Regions from separate parts of the Janthinobacterium sp. 17J80-10 genome, predicted to be linked through region 2. Evidence: predicted binding sites of a transcription regulator. Region 2 holds the regulator's gene; each other region holds the start of a gene.

Region 1 (5,554 bases), 1.1 Mb from region 2:
GTCCGAAAAGGCGGCGGAAAACATCTGGTTTTCGATCATCTGCGCCGACATGCGCACCAGCCCCATGGTGTGCTTGTGAAAGCTGTTCTGGTCGCCGGTGACGTCGAGTACGCCGATCACGCTGCCTTCCGAATCGAAGATCGGCGCTGCTGAGCAGGTCAGGAAATGATTGGCAATCAGATAATGCTCGTTGGCGTGGACCTGGGCCGGCGCCTGTTCGGCGATGGCAGTGCCGATCGCATTGGTGCCCTTGCTCTGTTCCGACCAGGCCACCCCCGGCTGCAGCGCGACCCGGTTGGCTTTCTCCAGGAAATCGTCATCGCCCAGCGTATGCACGATCAGGCCGTGCGCATCCGTCAGGATGACCATGTTGTGGGTGTTGATGATTTGCTCATACAAGGTTTCCATCACCGGCAGCGCATGCGTGTGCAAGATCCGGTTTTGCTCGATGGCCAGCGTCAGGTCGGTGCGGTTCACCGGGCTGAAGTCGGGAATGGCGCTCTCGGTAAGGCCGTAAGCGATGGAACGTTCGCGGGATTCTTTTATCATGGTGGCGCCTGCTCCAAACACGGTTCATAACAAGCGCTAATTCGCACAAACCATGCCACCCGGTAAAAAAGCGCTGAACCACCAGTGCCGGCGCGATTTTTAGCCTGTCCGGCCGTTTTCGCCGTTGGCTGTTTCATTTTTTGCGATTGTTGTGCTCGCAAATGCAACACCTGTTCCAAAACGAATCAATGCCCGGGTGCCAAGCTGCCTAAAACGCTTGGCATGGCAATTGCACAGATGCCTCCAGTCATTTCAAAACCAATAGGAGGAGTCATCATGAATCTCGCAAAACGCATCATCGCCATCAGTTCCATCTTTGCCGCCCTGGGCGCGGTAACGCTGCCGGCCGCCGCGCATGGCGACGTCACGCCGCAGGCAGTCGACACCAAGTCGTTGCCGAAGCTGGGCGACAAGTGGGCCGCTGAAAATCCCTATCGGGGCAATACCGAAGCAGTCCGGATCGGCACCTCGGCGTACACCCAGAACTGCGCGCGCTGCCACGGGCTGGAGGCGATTTCCGGCGGGATCGCCCCCGACCTGCGCTTGCTCGACCGCGACTGCATGGGACAAAAAAACGAGGCCAAAAAGCAGGCGTGCTTCAAGGAGAACGATGCCTATTTCGCCAGCTCGGTCCGTCAGGGCAAGGTACGCAACGGCGCGGTATACATGCCGCCGTTCGAGGGCACGTTGAGCCAGGAAGCGGTGTGGGCGCTGAAGGCCTACCTGGAAACGCGTCGCGCAACCAAGTAAGCCTGCAAGGCGGGGAAATCCCCCGTCTCAGCAATGTGCCCGCCACAGGCGGGTGCCCAACGCATTGGAGACAAGCATGCCCAAGTTCTTTTTTCGCAGCATGGCTGCGTTGATGGTCATTTTCCTGGCATGGTCGCTGGCACTGCCAGCTCATGCCGACATGGAAAAAATCCGCCAGTCGGGTACCTTGAAAGTGGCGGTCTACGACGACCTGGTGCCATTTTCGGCCGGTGGCCGCGGCATCGATATCGAGCTGGCGGAGGCGCTGGCAAAGAAGCTGGGGTTGAAGCTGGCGCTGCTGCCATTTCCGGCCGGTGAAAATCTCGGCGACGATTTGCGCAACATGGTGTGGAAGGGGCATTACCTTGGCTACGGTCCGGCCGACGTGCTGCTGCATGTGCCGGTGGACCGGCACCTGATTGCAGAAAATCCGAAGGTGGAAATTTTTGCGCCGTATTACCGCGACGCGGTGCAGCTGGTGCGCCGCGTGGCGACCGTGCCCAGCTACGACGGCCTGGCGTCGCTCGCCGGAAAAAAAATCGGCGTCGAAAAGATTTCAATCTCGGCCGTCGTGCTGCTGGGCGAGGATGGCGGCAAGTACCGCGAGCAAGTCCGGATCTATCCGACTGCCGCCGAGGCACTGGCGCAACTCCAGGCCGGCGCCCTTGACGCAGTATTGGCCAACCGTTCGGAAATTGAATCGGCGGTGGGGCGCGACCCGAATTATCAAGTCCACGATGTAAGCTTCCCGCGCTTGCCGCGGCAGGGCTGGGTGGTTGGCATGGCGGTGAAAAAAGACCAGGCCGAGCTGGCCAGGCTGCTGCAGGCCGCAAGCGATGAACTGACGGCGTCCGGCGAACTGGCAAAGATATTTTCGAAGCATGGCGTGGCGGCGATCAGGCCCTGACATTCCACTTCCCTTCCGCAAATGCAGGCACTGTGCGACGCGCGTCGCCGGGCCTGCATTTTTTCTATATGCAATTGCTGGCGTGATTGCGGCATCCCTCGACCTTTGCATGACCAGGGTAGTGGACAGTTGCTACAAATTGGTACACCTGGCCGATCCTGTTGTTCATAAAAAAACAAAACGGCACGCTGCGCGGCTGCGGCCAACAATCGGGCGCTGTCGGCAAGACCTCGGCGCGGCGCGGGTTTGCGGGGGATTTGCAGGGATTTGGCAAGCTGGCACGCCGATTGCGAAAGAGGAAGGTGTTAGCAGCACCTGTTCCAATCAACGTGTAGTTCCAATAAATCTTAGGAGGCAGAAATGAATTTGGCAGACATCAGCAAGCTGGGGATCAAGAACCCGTTCAAGCAACGCTACGACAATTACATCGGCGGCAAATTCGTGGCGCCGGTCAAGGGTGAGTACTTCCCGAACATCACGCCGATCACCGGCCAGCCGTTTTGCGAAATCGCCCGCTCCACCGCCGAGGATATCGAACTGGCGCTGGACGCTGCCCACGCTGCCCGCGCTGCCTGGGGCAAGACTTCGCTCACCGAGCGCGCCAACATCCTCAACAAGATGGCCGACCGCATGGAAGCGAACCTGGAATTGATCGCCACCGCCGAGACCATCGACAATGGCAAGCCCATCCGCGAAACCATGGCGGCCGACATCCCGCTGGCGATCGACCATTTCCGCTACTTCGCCGGCTGCATCCGCGCCCAGGAAGGCAGCGTGGCGCAGATCGATTCGGAAACCTATGCCTACCACTTCCACGAGCCCCTCGGCGTGGTCGGCCAGATCATTCCCTGGAATTTCCCCATCCTGATGGCGGTGTGGAAGCTGGCGCCTGCGCTGGCCGCCGGCAATTGCGTGGTCTTGAAACCGGCCGAGCAAACGCCGGCCTCGATCCTGGTGCTGATCGAACTGATCGGCGACCTGCTGCCGCCGGGCGTGCTCAACATCGTCAACGGCTTTGGCCTGGAAGCGGGCAAGCCGCTGGCCACCAGCAAGCGCATCGCCAAGATCGCCTTCACGGGCGAAACCGGCACCGGCCGCCTGATCATGCAATACGCCGCGCAAAACATCATCCCGGTGACGCTGGAGCTGGGCGGCAAATCGCCCAACATCTTCTTCGCCGACATCATGGATGCCGATGACGATTACTTCGACAAGTGCCTGGAAGGCTTTGCGATGTTTGCCCTGAACCAGGGTGAAGTCTGCACCTGCCCGTCGCGCGTGCTGGTACAGGAATCGATCTACGAGAAATTCATGGAACGCGCCATTGCGCGGGTAGCCGCCATCAAGCAGGGCAACCCGCTCGACAGCAGCACCATGATCGGCGCCCAGGCCTCCAATGAACAGATGGAAAAGATCCTGTCGTACATGGACATCGGCCGCCAGGAAGGCGCCGAGGTGCTGATCGGCGGCGAGCAGAACAAGCTTGCGGGCGACCTGGCCGGCGGCTACTACGTCAAGCCGACGGTCTTTGCCGGCAACAACAAGATGCGCATCTTCCAGGAAGAGATCTTTGGGCCGGTGGTATCGGTGACCACCTTCAAGGATGAAGCCGAGGCGCTGGCGATTGCCAACGATACGCTGTACGGCCTGGGCGCCGGCTTGTGGACCCGTGACGGTTCGCGCGCCTTCCGCGTTGGCCGCGCCATCCAGGCGGGGCGCGTGTGGACCAACTGCTACCACCTGTATCCGGCGCATGCGGCCTTCGGCGGCTACAAGCAATCAGGCATTGGCCGCGAGACGCACAAGATGATGCTGGAACACTATCAGCAAACCAAGAATCTGCTGGTCAGCTATAGCCCGAAGGCGCTGGGCTTTTTCTAAACACTGAAATGGTGTGAAACGGTAGGGCGCGCCTTGTCACAAGCAGGGCGTGCTGCTACTCAATCGCATGAGGTGCCCGCTGCGGCGCGGCGGGATAACTTATTTCGTTCATGTTGCCAAAAATATCATGTCAAGCACACACATTCCACGCGTAATTGCAACGCAGGCTGCGCTCGATTTCATTTCCATGCTGCGGCAAATGCACGGGCCATTGATGTTCTTTCAATCGGGCGGATGCTGCGATGGCAGCGCGCCGCAATGCTATTCGGTTGGTGAATTCAATGTCAGCACGACCGATGTCTATCTCGGAGACCTGGACGGCGCCAAGTTTTACATTGGATCGGACCAGTTCGAATACTGGAAGCACACACAACTCATCATTGACGTCGTCGATGGCAATGGCGGCATGTTTGCGCTCGATAACGGCACCGGCAAACGCTTTTTGACCCGCTCGCGCTTGTTTACCGATCAGGAAAACCGGCAACTGGCGGAAGCGGCGAATCTGATACTGATCGGATGACGGCAAGAAAAATCTGCTCATCCTGGTTTGCCCGGGGGATGAACGTGGATGCCGAGCATGTTTTTTATTTTTACGTATAACAACATAAGTAGTGCAGGAGAAGACGATGCCCCAGATTGACAACGCGCAGCAGGAAAGCCGGGTATTCAACCCGCCGGCGGCGCTGGTAAAAGATGCCGCGATATCCGGCATGGACGCGTACCGCGCCCTGTGCGCCGAGGCCGAGCAGGACTATGCCGGTTTCTGGGGCCGGCTCGCCCGCGAAAACCTCGACTGGCACAAGCCTTTCACGCAAACCCTGGATGAATCGGCTGCGCCGTTCTACAAGTGGTTCGGCGATGGCGAACTGAATGTTTCGTACAATTGCCTCGACCGCAACCTGGCCAATGGCAATGCCGACAAGACCGCGGTGATCTTCGAAGCCGATGGCGGCGACGTCACCCGGGTGACGTACCGCGAATTGCACCAGCGCGTCTGCAAGCTTGCCAATGGCTTGAAGTCGCTGGGCATCCGGAAGGGCGACCGCGTCGTCATCTACATGCCCATGTCGGTCGAAGGCATTGCCGCCATGCAGGCGTGCGCGCGCATCGGCGCCACCCACTCGGTGGTGTTCGGCGGCTTTTCCGCCAAGTCCCTGCAGGAACGCATCATCGATGCCGGCGCAGTGGCCGTGATCACCGCCGACGAGCAGCTGCGCGGCGGCAAGCAACTGCCCCTGAAAGCCATCGTCGATGAAGCGCTGGGCCTGGGCGGTTGCGACTCCATCAAAAATGTCATCGTCTATCGCCGCACCGGCGGCAATATCGCGTTCAACGCCGGGCGCGACCTATGGCTGCACGAGCTGGTGGCCGACCAGGCCGAGGCGTGCGAGCCGGAATGGGTCGATGCCGAGCATCCGCTGTTCATCCTCTATACCTCGGGCTCCACCGGCAAGCCCAAGGGCGTGC
Region 2 (5,554 bases):
AGGTGGCACAGATTGCCCGCTCGATCGCGCGCAATCTGCGCCTGAATGAAGACCTGGTTGAAGCGATTTCGCTGGCCCACGACCTCGGGCATACGCCGTTCGGCCACGCCGGGCAGGATGCCCTCAACGCCTGCATGGACCAATATGGCGGCTTCGAACACAACTTGCAGAGCCTGCGGGTGGTCGACAAGCTCGAAGAGCGCTATGGCGCATTCGATGGATTAAACCTGATGTTTGAAACGCGCGAAGGCGTTTTGAAGCACTGTTCCTCGCAGAATGCGCACATGCTGGGCGAGCTCGGGCAGCGATTCCTGGAAAAGAAGCAGCCAACCCTGGAAGCGCAACTGGCCAACCTCGCCGATGAAATCGCCTACAACAACCATGATATCGACGATGGCTTGCGCTCAGGCTTGCTGACCATCGAGCAGCTCGACGAAATCGATTTTTTCGCGCGCCATCGGCGCGAGGCGGAAGCTGCGTTTCCGGGTATCGGCGGGCGGCGGATGATCAACGAGACCGTGCGGCGGATGATCAATACCCTAATCGTCGACCTGATCAGCACTTCCGGACAAAAAATTCAGGATGCTGGCGTGCAAAGCCTCGAACAGGTGCGCAACGCGCCCGCACTCATCAGTTTTTCCGATGCCATGCGCAAGGAAGAGTTGCTGCTCAAACGTTTCCTGCGCGAGAACCTGTACCGGCATTACCAGGTCAACCGCATGACCAGCAAGGCCAAACGGATCGTGCGCGAGCTTTTCGAGACGTTCATGGCAGAGCCGCGCCTGCTGGCGCCGGACTACCAGGTGGCTGGCGGCGATCCGGCACGGCAGGCGCGCAAGGTTGCCGACTATATCGCAGGCATGACGGATCGCTACGCCATGCGCGAACACCGCCGCCTGTTCATGATCGACGAGATCTGAAGCCCGCGGCCTCTAGAGCCAAGTGCGCAACGGGTGCGCATGCGCCGGCCACGCAGGCTGGAAAAATCCTGCCACCATTTCTGCGCTGACGGCTTGCGGCGAGGGCGATCCCCATGCCGGGCACAAGTCCTTGTCGATCACGGCGGCACGGATGCCCTCGAAGGCCTCGCCCTGCTTGAAGCAGTGGCGCATCATCGAACGTTCCATGCGCAGGCACTCTTCGAATGTCATGCCGGCGCCCGCGCGCAACTGCCGCAAGGTCACGCACAGCATGAGCGGCGAGCGCTTTTGCATGGTTGCCAGGGTGGTCTGCGCAAACGCCGAGGCATCGCCGGCCAGCGAATCCATGATCGATGGCACGTCGTCAAAGGAAAAGTGGTGGTCGATGGCGTCACGCTGCCGTGCCAGTTCGCCGGTGTCGCCTGCAGAAAATTGCGCGGCAAAGTGGCGCACGTCCTGGTCGATATCGTTGCCGTCGCCTGTGCCCGCCAAGGCGTGCAGGTCCGCCAGCCGCTCCGCCGGAATAAACACATCCGCCAGCCCCGCATGCAGGGCATCGGCGGCGCCGACGGGATTGGCCGTCAGGGCCAGCCAGGTGCCGATCTGAGCCGGCGCACGCGACAGGAAATAACTTCCGCCGACGTCCGGAAACAGGCCAATATTCACTTCGGGCATGGCGAGCTTGCTGCGTTCAGTGACGATCCGCAGCCTTCCGGCTGAGTGGCACTGGGCAATGCCCATGCCGCCACCCATCACGATGCCATCCATGAGCACGATGTAGGGCTTGGGGTAGTGATGGATCAGCCGGTTAAGCGCATATTCCTCGGTAAAAAAATCCTCTATCAGGGCGCTGCCTTGCTGTGGCGTGGCTTGCCCGGACTGGTAAAAAAAACGGATATCGCCGCCGGCGCAAAAGGCTTTTTCACTATTGCTGTGGATGAACACCGCCTTGATTGCATCGTCATCGCGCCAGTCCAGCAGCGCGCGCGTCATGGCGCGCACCATTTCCAGTGACAGCGAGTTCAGTGCCTGCGGGCGGTTCAGGGTGAGCATGCCAGTGCGATGCTGGATGCGGGTCAGGATATGGTCGTTCATGATCGGGTAATAAAAAGGGCGCTTGGCGCGCCCCTGGTTACATTTGCAGAAGTTGATTGCGCCGGTTTTATTCTTCCGGTGCGGCCGTCATGGATTCCGGCAAGTGCTTGATGGCCTGGTGCTGGTGATCCTGGAGGATGGCCTTGTACTTGAGGACCTGACGGTCGAGTTTGTCGACCAGCCCATCGATTGCGGCATAAAGGTCATGCGCGATGGATTCCACATGGACATCCTTGCCCCGCATGCGCAAGGTGATTTCAGCCCGCTGGCGCTTGTCTTTCTCTGCAAGTTTGTCCACGGTGAGGATGACCGCAGCATCAATGACATGGTCGAAGTGGCGCCTGATGCGCTCCAGCTTGGCATGCACATATTCCCTGATAGGAGGGGTCAGTTCGAGATGATGTCCACTGATGGTCAGATTCATACAGCGCTCCTTAAAATAAGGTCACTGGCGGTTCACGGTCGACAAAGGCAAGTGCGTGTCGCCTGAACACAGCAACGAATACAACAAATACTGCAAGGACTACTACAAGGACTTGCGCAGGTTGACTGGCGGGATTTTCAAGGCTTCGCGGTACTTGGCCACAGTGCGCCGGGCAACGACCATGCCTTGCTCCCCCAGCATTTCTGCAATCTTGCTGTCAGAGAGGGGGTTCTTGGGGTCTTCAGCTCCTATCAATTGTTTGATCAACGCCCGTATCGCCGTTGATGAAGCTTCGCCGCCGGCTTCTGTGGCGACATGGCTGCCGAAGAAATACTTCAGCTCAAACATGCCATGCGGCGTCAGCATGTACTTCTGCGTTGTTACACGAGAAATAGTACTCTCGTGTAAACCTAGTGTATCAGCTATTTCGCGCAAGACAAGAGGGCGCATGGCGACGGCGCCATGCGAAAAGAAATTGCGTTGTCGCTCCACAATGGCTTGAGAAACCCGCAGGATCGTGTCGAAGCGCTGGCGCATGTTCTTGATGAGCCATTTTGCTTCCTGCAATTGCGAAGTGAGTGAGCCCTCACCCTTGTTTTGCTTGAGGATATTCGCGTACAAGGCATTCACGCGAAGCCGGGGCATCACATCATGATTGAGCATGACTTGCCAGCCGTTCTTGCCGCGCTTGACGATTACGTCCGGCACGACATAGTCGGCGGCATCGCTGGCAAAGACAGCCCCGGGATGGGGGTTGCACTGGCGGATGATGCACTGTGCTTCGCGCAAATCCTCGTCATCGCAATCGAGCAGTTTCTTGAGCTTGTTGAAGTCGCGCTGCGCAAACAGGCCGAGGTGCTTTTCGACGATGGTCAGCGCCATGCGTCGTGTCACCATCGGCACTTTCGGCATGCGCCGGATTTGCAGTGCGAGGCATTCACCGGCGTCGCGCGCGCCGACGCCGGCCGGCTCGAAACTTTGCACCAGTTTCAGGGCGATGGCCAATTCTTCCGGATCGATTTCCAGCTCGGCAGGCAAGCGCGCATGAATTTCCTCGAGCGGCTCTTCCAGGTAGCCATTGTTGTCAATGGCGTCGATGATCAATTCCATCAGGGCGCGATCACGCGTCTCATGGCTGGTCAGGCGCATCTGTTCCAGCAGGTGTTCGCGCAACGTGATGTGGTGCGCTTCCAGTTGCGGACGTGAGTCGTCGTCTTCAGGGTTCTTGCCGGTGCGGGCGACATCGTCGAAACTCCAGTCGGCCTCGCCATTGCCGCCATCCGCCGCCTCGCCGCCTTCTGCGCCTTCATAGGCAGTTTCGCCATCGGCCGCCGGCGCATCTTCGGCGGCGGACTTTTCCGCCGGGCTGCTGGTCTGGTTGATGGCGCCATCGGCAAGCAGGCGCACCGAATGGTCGAGCGGATCGTCAACGCGCTCGAGCATGGGATTGTCAGCCAGGATATGTTCCAGTTCCTGCTGCAATTCCAGCGTCGACAATTGCAGCAGCCGGATCGACTGCTGCAACTGCGGCGTCAATGCCAGATGCTGCGATACGCGTAGCTGAAGTGACTGTTTCATGGCGATGCCGCTTGCTTACATCCTGAAATGTTCGCCAAGATAGACCCGGCGCACCGACTCGTTGGCGATGATGTCATCCGGGCGGCCACTGGCCAGCACGACACCCTGGTTAATGATATAGGCGCGATCACAAATGCCCAGCGTTTCACGCACATTATGGTCGGTGATCAGCACGCCAATCCCGCGTTCCTTGAGAAAGCGCACGATGCGCTGGATTTCGATCACGGCAATCGGGTCGACACCGGCAAAGGGTTCGTCCAGCAACACGAAGCGCGGGCTGGTTGCGAGTGCCCGGGCGATTTCTACGCGACGGCGCTCGCCGCCGGAAAGCGACAGGGCCTGGCTGTCGCGCAGCTTTTCAATCTGCAGCTCTGCCAGCAACAGGTCGAGCTTTTCTTCGATAACCGCTTTCGACAATGGCTTGCCATCATCGCGCTGCAGTTCCAGCACGGCACGGATATTTTCCGCCACCGTCAACTTGCGAAAAACCGAGGCTTCCTGGGGTAGGTAGGACAGGCCGAGGTTGGCACGCCGGTGAATCGGCAAGCGGGAAATGCTCACCTCGTTGAGCTCGATATCGCCCGCATCCGACGGCACCAGGCCGACGATCATGTAAAAAGCGGTGGTCTTGCCGGCACCATTAGGGCCAAGCAAGCCGACCACTTCGCCGCTGCCCACTTCCAGAGAAACGTCGCGCAATACCTGGCGCGCGCCATAGCTTTTCTGTAATCCGCGGGCAAGAAGTTTGCTGCTCATGCTGATCATTCCTGGTTCATTTCTTGGCTTCGTTGCGCGGTTGAATGACCGCCTTGACACGTCCGGCGCCGGGTTTGCTGCTATCGGAGGAGGTGTTGTTGACAGCGAAAAATTCCGTGCGATTATCATAAGAAATGAATTCGCCCTCGACCTCGTCGGTGACCTTGGTGCCTTCGAGGCGGCGCATTTTGGCCTTGGAAAACAGTTTTGCGACATCGGCCTTGTTGTCGTATTCAATGCGTTCTGCTTCACCCTCAATCCACAGGTTCGCGCCACCGTCGCGCTTTTGCCGGAAGCTGGCCGGTTTGCCCTGGCCTGCGTGCAGGGTGGCAAACTGGTATCCCGCAGGATCCTGCGTTACCACCATCTTGTGCGCTTTCATGATGAGCGTGCCGCGGGTCAGGACGACGTCGCCGGTAAAGGTATTGACCTGGCGGACATCATCGTAAGCCATCTGGTTGGCTTCGACATTGGTGGGTTTGTCAGCATCGGCTTTTTCAGCATAGGCAATGCCGGTCGCCAGCATATTGAGCGCAAACAGCGATAAGAAGAAAAATCGTTTCATGGGAAAGAAATCCAGTGATGCATTGGAAATGACTTGCTTCATTGTGTCATTCGGGGTTGCAAGGTGCCACGAACCTTGCTTGCCAGGCTAAATTCTCCCGTCGCGTGGTTGGCAAACATGCCGGTACCGTACAAAACGGTGGTGCCGGAAACAAGTTCCACTGGGCGGTCGGTTTTCATGGTGTCGTCATCCGGCAGTACGAGCATATATTCCGAG
Region 3 (5,554 bases), 1.7 Mb from region 2:
GACTGTTCGCCACCTTGGGCGGGGCTGTCAGGCGAGGAAGGCGCAGCAGATGCCGCGGTTACGTCATCAGGAGTGGGCAGAGTCATTGTTTGTGTCTTGGTTATCCAGGTCAGGCGCTGCATCGCGGGGATCTGCGGATATCGCTTCACCCGTGAGCGTCCGATCAATGGCAGCGATGGACGCATCCCCGACTGCCACGTCGTCAATTTCGGAAGCTGCAGCCACATTGGCAGCCACAGCAGTTGCGCTGGTTTCGCCAGCGTCGGCAGCGGGCGCCGAGTCGGCATCCACTGCGATTTCCATCGTATCGGCGAGCCGCTCGGCGGCACCGCCCGGTCCGGCATCGGCTTGCTCCGCATCGGGCAATGCCGCGCCTGATGCCTGCACGAGATTTTCATGCAGACTCGCCTCCAGGGCTTGGATTTCGAGCAAGCTCCCCTCCTGCAATTCACCGGCGCCGACTTGCTGCAGGGGCGGCAACTGATCGAGCGAGGTCAATCCCAGGTCGTCGAGGAACTGTTTGGTTGTCGCAAACAGCGCGGGACGCCCCGGCACATCGCGGTGACCGATCGATTCAATCCAGCCACGATCCTCCAGCATCTTGATCGTCTGCGAATTCACCGTGACGCCGCGAATTTCCTCGATATCGCCGCGTGTGACAGGCTGCCGATAAGAAATGATGGCCAGCGTCTCCAGCGTTGCGCGCGTATATTTGGGCGGCTTTTCCGGATTCAGGCGATCGAGATAGACTTTCATTTCAGGGCGGCTCTGAAACCGCCAGCCCGTCGACAGGCACACAAGCTCAATACCCTTGTCGCTCCAGTCGCCGCGCAATTCTTCCAGCATCTGCCTGATGGCATCAGCATGGACCTCTGCCTCGGCTTCGCCATGCGCGAGATACAACTTCTTCAGGTCATTGATAGGCAATGGCTCATGCGCGCATAGCAATGCGGTTTCGAGGACTTTTTTCGCCTCAGCTGTAATCATGTACGGCTCTTGCACGGCTAGTTTTATTAGTAAGTTTCGCAGAGGTTTAAACGACCGATGCCAGTATGTCGTCGATAGAGAACCTGCAGATGCTGCGTTCCGGCGCCCGTGAGGAGGTAAAGATGGGCGGGAAAATTCAAGACTTTGGTTGCGGGGACAGGATTTGAACCTGTGACCTTCGGGTTATGAGCCCGACGAGCTGCCAGACTGCTCCACCCCGCGTCTGAGTCGAACACTATACATCGGATTGGTCTATATTGCAAACCATGCCGAATTACAGTTGGAGGATGTTACACTTGAGGCAATTGGCAGATGCGGCCGATGGCTGGCTGCGCACCGCTCCCTTGATGCTCATTTGATCCCGTATGAAATTCTGTTCAGAATGCGCGCATCCCGTTGCGCTCCAGGTTCCGCCAGATGACAATCGCTTGCGTCATGTCTGCCAGCAATGCGGCACCATTCATTACCAGAATCCCAAAATGGTCATCGGCTCGATCCCGATCTGGGAAGACGACGGCACGACCCGCGTGCTATTGTGCAAGCGGGCAATCGAACCGCGTTACGGTTACTGGACCTTGCCGGCCGGCTTCATGGAAAACTGCGAAACGACGGCAGAAGCGGCGATCCGCGAGACCGACGAAGAAGCCGGCGCACGCATCGCCCTGCAACCCCTGTTCTCGATGATGAATGTGCCGCACGTGCATCAGGTGCACATGTTTTACCGGGCGCGCCTGCTGGATCTCGATTTTTCTCCCGGCACCGAAAGCCTGGAAGTACGGCTGTTTACCGAAGGCGAGATCCCCTGGGAAGACCTGGCCTTTTCTACCGTAAGCCGCACCTTGCAACTGTTTTTTGCGGACCTCGCGCAAAGCCGCGATGGCAACGGCTTTGGCTTTCATACAGAAGACATTCGCAAGCCGGAAGTGCGTCGTTAGCCCAGAACGTCGCGCTCGGCGGTGGCGCTGATCTTGTGAATCGACAAGTCGGCCCCCTCGAATTCCTGCTCAGGGTCCAGGCGCAAGCCGACGAACATCTTCAGTGCGCCATACACTGCAAAGCCTCCCGCCAGCGCGATCGCCACGCCAAGGAGGGTGCCAGCCAGTTGCGACATGAAAGCAACGCCGCCCGCGCCGCCAAGCGCCTTCAGGCCGAAAATCCCCGCCGCCAGGCCGCCCCAGGCGCCGCACAAGCCATGCAAGGGCCAGACACCCAGCACATCGTCAATTTTCCACTTGTTTTGCGTCAGGGTGAACATCTGGACAAAAATCGCGCCGGCCACGCTGCCGGTCACCAGGGCACCCAGGGGATGCATCAGGTCCGAGCCGGCACACACTGCCACCAGTCCGGCGAGCGGGCCGTTGTACACAAAGCCGGGGTCATTGCGCCCCATGAGCAAGGCGACCAGCGTGCCGCCCGTCATCGCCATTAACGAATTAATCGCCACCAAACCATTCATTTTTTCGAGGGTCTGGGCACTCATGACATTGAAACCGAACCAGCCCACCGTCAGGATCCACGCACCGAGGGCGAGAAAAGGAATACTGGACGGCGGGTGAGCGGTAACGCCGCCTTCCTTGTTGTATCGCCCACGCCGGGCACCCAGCAGCAGCACGGCTGGCAAGGCGACCCAGCCGCCCACGGCATGCACCACCACCGAACCCGCAAAATCATGGAATTCATGGGAAAACATCGCCTTCAGCCAGGATTGCACGCCAAAATGCTGGTTCCAGACGATCCCTTCAAAGAAGGGATAGACCAGGCCGACCAACAGGGCAGTCGCCGCCAGCTGGGGATAAAACTTGGCGCGCTCGGCGATGCCGCCAGAAATAATGGCCGGTATCGCAGCAGCAAACGTCAGCAAGAAAAAGAATTTAACCAGTTCAAAACCATTTTTCTGCGCCAGGATTTCTGCGCCAGAAAAGAAATGGATCCCGTAAGCAACGCTGTAGCCGACAAAAAAATAGGCGATGGTAGAAACGGCAAAATCGACTAAGATTTTAACCAGCGCATTTACCTGGTTTTTTTTGCGTACAGTACCAAGCTCAAGGAAGGCAAAACCTGCATGCATCGCCAAAATCATGATGGCACCGAGCAAGACAAACAAGGCATCTGCACCATTTTTAATACCATCCATCAAAAATTCTCCCAATAAATGTGCAAAGTCATAAAAATGTGCATCTTTAAAGCAAGATCTATTCCTTTTTGGTGCAAATTTTCAAGTCATTGTTTTTTATGAGAAATTTTTTCCCAAAACTATCGAAGCCCATTCTCCGCACCGTCTTAGTGCAGGCTCGTGATGCAAATTAGCGCATGACAATGATTCCCTGGCTGGAACTGGCTGATCCTTTCCCCGATGTCTCGCAGGCCCTGACTGAAGAAGACGGCGCCGGCGGCTTGCTGGCAGCAGGTGCCGACCTGTCGCCGGAGCGCTTGCTGCTTGCCTACCGGCATGGAATATTCCCTTGGTTTTCCGAGGGCCAGCCCATACTTTGGTGGAGTACCGATCCCCGCATGGTCTTGATGACGGCCAACTTGCGCATCTCGGCCAGCCTGCGCAAAACCCTGAAAAAAGTCGAGCGCAGCCGTACCACGGGCGGGGCCTGGGATATCCGTTTCGACAGCGCCTTTGAAGCGGTCATGCGCGCCTGCGCGGGGCCGCGCGCCGACGGCCCCGGCACCTGGATTTCCGAGGAAATCATGGCCGGCTATGGCGCACTGCATCAGCGGGGATATGCCCATAGCGCCGAAGCCTGGCTGGACGGCAGGCTGGTCGGCGGCGCCTATGGCGTCTGCATTGGCCACATGTTCTATGGCGAATCGATGTTTGCCCATGTCAGCGATGCGTCCAAGATTGCCCTGGCTTACCTGGCGCACTTCCTGAACGCCAATGGCGTCGCCATGATCGACTGCCAGCAAGAGACCCGGCACCTGGCATCGCTGGGGGCGGCGCCGATTCCGCGGGAGCGATTCCTCGGCCATTTGCGGCAGGCGGTAATGCAACCCGACATCACGAACTGGAAACCCTTGCCATTATTTTGAGCTGCGTGTGAAATCCTGGACGCAATCGGTGTAAATTATCGATACATCTGCCGTCAACCCGCTGGTTATCAAACGCTCATGACGCATCTAAAGGATCTGCCGTTTTCCACATTGCAGTTTTATGCGACTGCCCCTTACCCTTGCAGCTACCTGGAAGAAAAGCAGGCACGCTCGCAGGTCGCCACGCCGTCGCATCTGATCAATGCCGATATCTATTCGGAACTGGTGCAGAACGGTTTTCGCCGCAGTGGCATTTTTACTTACCGACCACACTGCGATGGCTGCCAGGCTTGTACGCCCGTTCGCGTGCTGGCGACCGACTTCGTGCCCAACCGCAGCCAGCGCCGCGCCTGGCAACGCCACGGCAACCTGATCGCCCAGGTCACCAGCCTGACCTACATGCGCGACCATTACGACCTGTACCTGCGCTACCAGTCGGTGCGCCATGCCGGTGGCGGCATGGACCAGGACAGCCGTGACCAGTACGCGCAATTTCTGCTGCAAAGCAAAGTCAACACGCGCCTGGTCGAATTTCGCGAACCTGGCGGCATCCTGCGCATGGTCAGCATCATCGACGTGCTCGACGACGGCCTGTCATCGGTCTATACCTTCTACGATCCGGACGTCAAAGGCGCCAGCCTGGGCACCTATAACATCCTGTGGCAGATCGAGCAGACGCAGCGACTCGGCATGCACTACATCTATCTGGGCTACTGGATCCAGGACAGCCGGAAAATGGCCTACAAGGTGAACTTCCAGCCGCTGGAGGCGCTGCGCCAGGGCCGCTGGGAACCGCTGTGACAGGCGCCGGCAGATGCGGGCGTCCCGGCGCGTCCATGGCGCGTTAAAATAGCGGGTTATTTCGGCCGCCATCCGGCGCCCCCGTCCCCGACCGCCCCTTACTTTTGCGCTGGATTGCCCGTGTCTGACAAACTCCTGTATTCGCTCGCCCGCCCCTGCCTGTTCTCCCTCGATGCCGAATCGGCCCACCACCTGACCCTGAATTCGCTCAAGAAAGCCGAGGCGCTCGGCCTGACCCGCCTGCTGCAGAAGCCGGCGCGCGACGAACGCCAGGTAATGGGACTGACGTTTGCCAACCCGGTTGGCCTGGCTGCCGGACTGGACAAGGATGGCGCGTATATCGATGCGCTGGCCGCGCTGGGCTTCGGCTTCATCGAAATCGGCACGGTCACCCCGCGCGCGCAGCCCGGCAATCCTAAGCCGCGCATGTTCCGCCTGCCGCAGGCGCAGGCGATCATCAATCGCATGGGATTCAACAATGGCGGCGTCGATGCGTTCGTCGCGAATGTCCAGGCATCGCGTTTTTACCAGAACCGCGCCGGGATCATCGGCCTGAATATCGGCAAGAATGCCGATACGCCGATCGAGCGCGCCGTGGATGACTACCTGCAGTGCCTGGAGAAGGTGTATCCCTACGCCAGCTATGTGACCGTCAACATTTCCTCGCCCAATACCAAGAACCTGCGCCAGTTGCAGGGCGCCTCGGAACTGGACGCGCTGCTGTCGC
Region 4 (5,554 bases), 1.1 Mb from region 2:
TGAAAGCACTGACCATCAAAGACCTGTCCCGCACCACCGAACTCGACCGCCAAGCCATGGCTGGCGTTTCCGGCGGCATGTACAAAGGCTGGTTGCCTGCATTCTCGATGACATCCATCGATGCATCCCAGCACAGCTTCTCGTTCGAGGCCAAGCAATCCATCGGCCAGGAACAAAACACCCTGGTCAACAACGGCAACAATGTCGCCTTTGCCTCCGGCATCACGTCGACCGTGAAGCCAAAGCAGACCGCCGACAACACCATCAACTTCGGTTGATTATCGCGGACAAGGCGGCGGGACTCGCGAAGGCTCCCGCCGTCTGCCGCGCCGATGAAGGAGAAATGCCATGAAAATCCTGATCATCAAGGACCTGTCATCTTTTAGCCAAGAACTGGAGCAGGAAGCGATGGCGGCAGTGCACGGCGGCAGGATGAAACTGCCGTTCCAGCGTGCAAGCGTCGACAACTTGCTGACGTCACCGCAGGGCGACCCGGTTGCTGTCTATGTCGATGGCGTTCTGGTCAATTCTGTCAGCACAGGCTATGCGCCACGATGACGGAGATGTCGCGGCGAATAGGTGAGGCAAGAAAAACAAAAGCCCGCTAAAGCGGGCTTTCTCGCATTATCGGCGCAGCACCGATAATTTAACTTGGCAAACGATTACAGCGGACGGATATTGGTCGCTTTTTCGCCTTTTGGGCCAGTGCCGCGATCAAACGACACGCGCTGGTTTTCAGCCAGGCTCTTGAAGCCGGTGGACTGAATGTCCTGAAAGTGGGCGAACAGGTCAGCACCGCCGCCATCAGGGGTGATGAAGCCGAAGCCTTTGGAATCGTTGAACCATTTGACAATACCAGTTTGAGTGCTCATGTTATTTCCTTTAAACAAAATAGGGACTAGCCCGGGACACACGGGAAACCAAGAAATATAACCGAGGGATTCAGACAGGCAGCTCTGCGGAAGAGCGAGACAGAAATGAGACCAACAAGAAAACGGCTTGATGTACGTGCAGAGGTCAATATACAGCACGGGCCCACATTTACCTAGCTTTATTTTTTTCTTGCACAACCGGCTAGAATAGGCGCCACCGCTATTTTTCAAACACATTTTCATGACACAACTGATCAACGCCCGCATCCTTGCCCAGGAAAACCTGCCGCCGCCTTCCCTGATTCAGAAGGAGATTCCGCACACGAAAAAATCACTGGCGACGGTGCTGAACGGCCGTGCAACGCTGGAAGACATCCTGGAACGCAAGGATGCCAGGCGCTTCATTGTGGTCGGCCCCTGCTCCATTCATGACCCGGAGGCGGCGCTCGATTATGCCCGCAGGCTCAAACCGCTGGCAGATGAAGTGGCCGACGTGCTGGTGCTGGTGATGCGGGTCTACTTCGAAAAGCCGCGCACCACGGTCGGCTGGAAAGGCCTCATCAACGATCCGGACCGGGATGACTCCTTCAACATGGTCAAGGGCATCCGGATCGCCCGTACGCTGCTGCGCGACATCAGCGAAATGGGCCTGGCCATCGGCACCGAGGCACTGGACCCGCTGATGCCGCAATACCTGGGAGATCTTGTCAGCTGGAATGCCATCGGCGCGCGCACCACGGAATCCCAGACGCACCGGGAAATGGCCAGCGGCCTGTCGACCCCGGTCGGGCTGAAGAACGGCACCGACGGCGGACTGACCGTCGCCATCAATGCCATGCAATCAGCCCGCACGCCGCATGCCTTCCTCGGCATCGATGCCGAGGGCCTGACTTCGGTGATCCGCACCGCAGGCAATCCGCACGGGCACCTGATCCTGCGTGGCGGCCAGGCGCCCAATTACGGCGCCGAAGCGGTCGCGCAAGCCGAACTCCTGCTGCAAAAAGCCGGCCTGCCCTCCTCCATCGTGGTCGATTGCAGCCACGGCAATTCAAACAAGGACCACAAGCGTCAGGTGGGCGTGCTGCAGGACGTCGTGGCGCAAATCGGCGCGGGCAACCAGAGCCTGGTTGGCATGATGGTCGAATCCAATATCGTCGAGGGCGCGCAGAAAATCCAGGCCGACCTTGCAGCGCTGGTGTACGGCCAATCCGTCACGGATGCGTGTATCGGCTGGGAAGATACCGTGAATGCGGTTCGGGAAGCGGCGGCAGCACTGCGCGACAAGGGCAAACGATAGGCAGGCGCCGCCATCAGGGGGCGTTGACAACTGATGCGCCTCAACTCCTTGGGCCTTGAGGCAGTTAAATTGATGCTCTATGACGGCATACATGGGGCATACGTGGCGCCAACGGCGTGGCAACATGCACCGGCGCATCATCAGGGCATGGGCAGCAGGCCTCCTGGCCCTGCCCTGCCTGCTTGTCCCCAGCCACGCGCTTGAACCGCCGGCAAGCGCCGCTGCGGCGCTCCAGGCCAAACACATCGAATTGCAGCCGCAACTGCGCGACAATATTTTCGGCGAACCCCTGCATCTGAGCTCGCGCGAGGGTCAGAGCCGGGTCGAGGGCGATGTCTATGCCGAAATGGCGTATCCGATCGATGCGGTCGCTGCGACATTCAAATCCGCCGCCAGACTCTGCGAATTGCTTTTCCTGCATTTGAACGTGCGCCGATGCGAGCCTGAGAGCGCCGGCAATCGCGAAACACTGGTCCTGTCGGTCGGGCCAAAGCGCGCACGCGTATCCGGCCAGGTATATGACATCACTTATGCGCTGCGCATCGAGTCTGCCGAAGCGAGCTACTTCAGGGCAACGCTGAGTGCCGCGGAAGGACCTTTATCAACCCGGGACTACCGCATCGTCTTTGAAGCAATGCCGATCAGCGGCAGTCACACCTTCATCCATCTGGGCTATGCCTATAGCTACGGCACCATGGCAAAACTTGCGATGAACCTGTACCTGTCGACGGCTGGACGCGCCAAGATCGGCTTCACCGTGGTGGGAAAGCAGCCCGACGGCAAACCACTCTACGTCAGGGGCGAGCGTGGATCGCTGGAGCGCAATGTCATGCGCTACTATCTCGCACTGCTCGCCTACAACAGCATCAATGCAGGATCGCCGCAGGAAAAAATGGCAGGGCGGCTGCGCAAGTGGTTCGCACTCACCGAGCGCTATCCGGCGCAACTGCACGAATTGGATCTAAACGAATATCTCGAAGAAAAGCAAGCCGACCTGGCGCGGGCCACCACCGGCCACCGGTAACAAACCGGACGCACTAAATCCGGGCACTGGCGCAAGCCGGAATAGTGCAAAAAAATAAACAGGCAAAACCGCCTGCACCACCAGCGGGACAGCGTCCAGCCACGCACTTTCCCGGTGCGCCGCATTTCAAAAGCGCCTCAATGCAATGCAGACAAGCCCACTTTGATGCAGAAATAGGCGTAATTACGCCCCTCAAACAGGCATTTCCCTTGGCATGCCGATTGCTAAAGTTCTGCAAAAGCAAAAAAACTCGACGCAGCTCCGATAACGTCCTTTGACATTACCGCACAAGATACCTATGAAAATTCTCGTTATTGGCCACGGCATGGTGGGTCACAAATTCCTCGAAAGCCTGAATGACACCGGCATTCGCGATGCGGAGGTTACCGTATTGTGCGAAGAGCCCCGCGCTGCCTATGACCGCGTGCATCTGTCGGAATTCTTCGCGGGCAAATCGGCGGACGATCTGTCCCTGGTGTCGCCAGGGTTCTTCGACCGCGACAACCTGCTGCTCAATCTGAATACCCGTGCGGTCTCGATTGATCGCAGCAACAAGACCGTTACCGTCAACAGTGGCGAAGTGCTCAGCTATGACAAGCTGGTCATCGCCACTGGCTCCTATCCTTTCGTGCCGCCCGTGCCGGGCAAAGAACGCAAGGACTGCTTTGTCTACCGCACCATCGAAGACCTGGAAGCCATGCTGGAATGCGGCAGCCGCTCGAAGAGCGGGGTTGTCATCGGCGGTGGCCTGCTGGGGCTGGAATGCGCCAAGGCGCTGCGCGACATGAACCTGCAAACCCATGTGGTGGAATTCGCGCCGCGCCTGATGGCCGTGCAGGTGGACGACGCCGGCGGCCGCATGCTGCGCAAGAAGATCGAGGAGCTGGGCGTCAGCGTCCATACGCAGAAAAACACGCTCGAGATCGTGGATGGCGAAACGGCGCGCCACTGCATGGTGTTCGCCGACGGCACCCACCTCGACACCGACATGATCGTATTCTCCGCCGGCATTCGTCCGCGCGATGAACTCGCGCGCCAGAGTGGCCTCGACGTCGGTCAGCGCGGCGGCATTGTCATCGACAACAATTGCCTGACCTCGGACCCTGACATTTATGCCATCGGCGAATGCGCGCTCTGGAGCGGCCAGATCTTCGGCCTGGTCGCCCCCGGATACGACATGGCACGCATCACCGCCAAGCACCTGGCCGGCGAAGCAGCCGAGTTTGCCGGCGCCGACATGAGCACCAAGCTCAAGCTGATGGGCGTCGATGTTGCGAGCATTGGCGACGCCATGGGCACTACGGCCGGCAGCCGCGCCTACCAGTTCACCGACGAGCGCAAGCAGGTGTACAAGAAGATCGTCGTATCCGAGTGCGGCACGCAACTTCTGGGCGCCGTCCTGATCGGCGACGCGAACGAATATGGCACCCTGCTGCAAATGATGCTGAACCGGATCGAGCTGCCGAAAGATCCGGAATTCCTGATCCTGCCGCAAAGCGATGGCAAGGCAAAGCCCGGACTGGGCGTCGACGCACTGCCGGCAACCGCGCAAATCTGCTCGTGCAACAACGTCTCGAAGGGCCAGTTGTGCGAAGCCGTTGGTAACGGCGTGACCACCATCGGCGACCTCAAGGCCTGCACCAAGGCAGGGACCGCCTGCGGCGGCTGCGTACCGCTGGTGACCCAGGTCATGAAAGCCGAGATGAAAAAGCAGGGCATGGCGGTCAACAACCATCTGTGCGAGCACTTCGCCTACTCCCGCCAGGAGCTCTACCATCTGATCCGCGTCGAAAAGATCACGACATTCGAGGCATTGCTGGCCCAGCATGGCACGGGGCTCGGCTGCGACATTTGCAAGCCGGTTGCTGCCAGCATCTTCGCCTCGTGCTGGAACGACTTCGTCCTCAAGAAGGACCACGCCAGCCTGCAGGATTCCAACGACTACTTCCTCGGCAATATCCAGAAGGATGGCACCTATTCGGTCGTGCCGCGCATGGCGGGCGGCGAAGTCACGCCGGACGGATTGATCGCCGTCGGCCAGGTGGCGAAGAAATACGGCCTCTATACCAAGATTACCGGCGGCCAGCGGGTCGACCTGTTCGGCGCGCGCGTCGAGCAATTGCCGGAAATCTGGGAAGAATTGATCGCGGCGGGCTTCGAGTCGGGCCATGCCTATGGCAAGTCCCTGCGCACCGTCAAATCCTGCGTGGGCTCGACCTGGTGCCGTTATGGCGTTGACGACAGCGTCGGCCTGGCCATCGAACTGGAAAACCGCTACAAGGGCTTGCGCGCACCGCACAAGATCAAGTTTGGCGTCTCCGGCTGCACGCGCGAATGTGCGGAAGCCCAGGGCAAGGATGT

The links. Region 2 encodes sigma-54, which starts transcription at its own class of promoters, with help from an activator protein. Its sites were predicted from a motif close to TGGCANGNAANCTGCTTT; they were not measured.
Region 1: a site for sigma-54 is predicted at 2,285-2,302, ahead of adh (aldehyde dehydrogenase). Genes of this name have one in related genera too.
Region 3: a site for sigma-54 is predicted at 3,170-3,187, ahead of EKL02_RS07325 (ammonium transporter). Genes of this name have one in related genera too.
Region 4: a site for sigma-54 is predicted at 3,404-3,421, ahead of nirB (nitrite reductase large subunit NirB). Genes of this name have one in related genera too.

What each region holds. Positions count from the first base shown of each region.
Region 1 covers NZ_CP035311.1:2,896,805-2,902,358, reverse strand. The annotation lists gene EKL02_RS13010 (sigma-54-dependent Fis family transcriptional regulator) at 1-549, opposite strand, end outside; gene pedF (cytochrome c-550 PedF) at 826-1,299, shown strand; gene EKL02_RS13000 (transporter substrate-binding domain-containing protein) at 1,376-2,206, shown strand; gene adh (aldehyde dehydrogenase) at 2,567-4,087, shown strand; gene EKL02_RS12990 (DUF779 domain-containing protein) at 4,215-4,607, shown strand; gene acs (acetate--CoA ligase) at 4,714-5,554, shown strand, end outside.
Region 2 covers NZ_CP035311.1:3,956,292-3,961,845, reverse strand. The annotation lists gene EKL02_RS17740 (deoxyguanosinetriphosphate triphosphohydrolase) at 1-920, shown strand, start outside; gene EKL02_RS17735 (enoyl-CoA hydratase/isomerase family protein) at 933-2,015, opposite strand; gene raiA (ribosome-associated translation inhibitor RaiA) at 2,083-2,439, opposite strand; gene EKL02_RS17725 (RNA polymerase factor sigma-54) at 2,542-4,017, opposite strand; gene lptB (LPS export ABC transporter ATP-binding protein) at 4,033-4,773, opposite strand; gene lptA (lipopolysaccharide transport periplasmic protein LptA) at 4,790-5,338, opposite strand; gene lptC (LPS export ABC transporter periplasmic protein LptC) at 5,377-5,554, opposite strand, start outside.
Region 3 covers NZ_CP035311.1:1,620,173-1,625,726, reverse strand. The annotation lists gene rluB (23S rRNA pseudouridine(2605) synthase RluB) at 1-86, opposite strand, end outside; gene scpB (SMC-Scp complex subunit ScpB) at 67-987, opposite strand; tRNA gene EKL02_RS07335 (tRNA-Met) at 1,133-1,209, opposite strand; gene EKL02_RS07330 (NUDIX hydrolase) at 1,353-1,922, shown strand; gene EKL02_RS07325 (ammonium transporter) at 1,919-3,121, opposite strand; gene aat (leucyl/phenylalanyl-tRNA--protein transferase) at 3,304-4,026, shown strand; gene EKL02_RS07315 (arginyltransferase) at 4,105-4,827, shown strand; gene EKL02_RS07310 (quinone-dependent dihydroorotate dehydrogenase) at 4,948-5,554, shown strand, end outside.
Region 4 covers NZ_CP035311.1:2,817,137-2,822,690, forward strand. The annotation lists gene EKL02_RS12595 (hypothetical protein) at 1-278, shown strand, start outside; gene EKL02_RS12600 (hypothetical protein) at 349-558, shown strand; gene EKL02_RS12605 (cold-shock protein) at 663-872, opposite strand; gene EKL02_RS12610 (3-deoxy-7-phosphoheptulonate synthase) at 1,114-2,169, shown strand; gene EKL02_RS12615 (hypothetical protein) at 2,294-3,193, shown strand; gene nirB (nitrite reductase large subunit NirB) at 3,492-5,554, shown strand, end outside.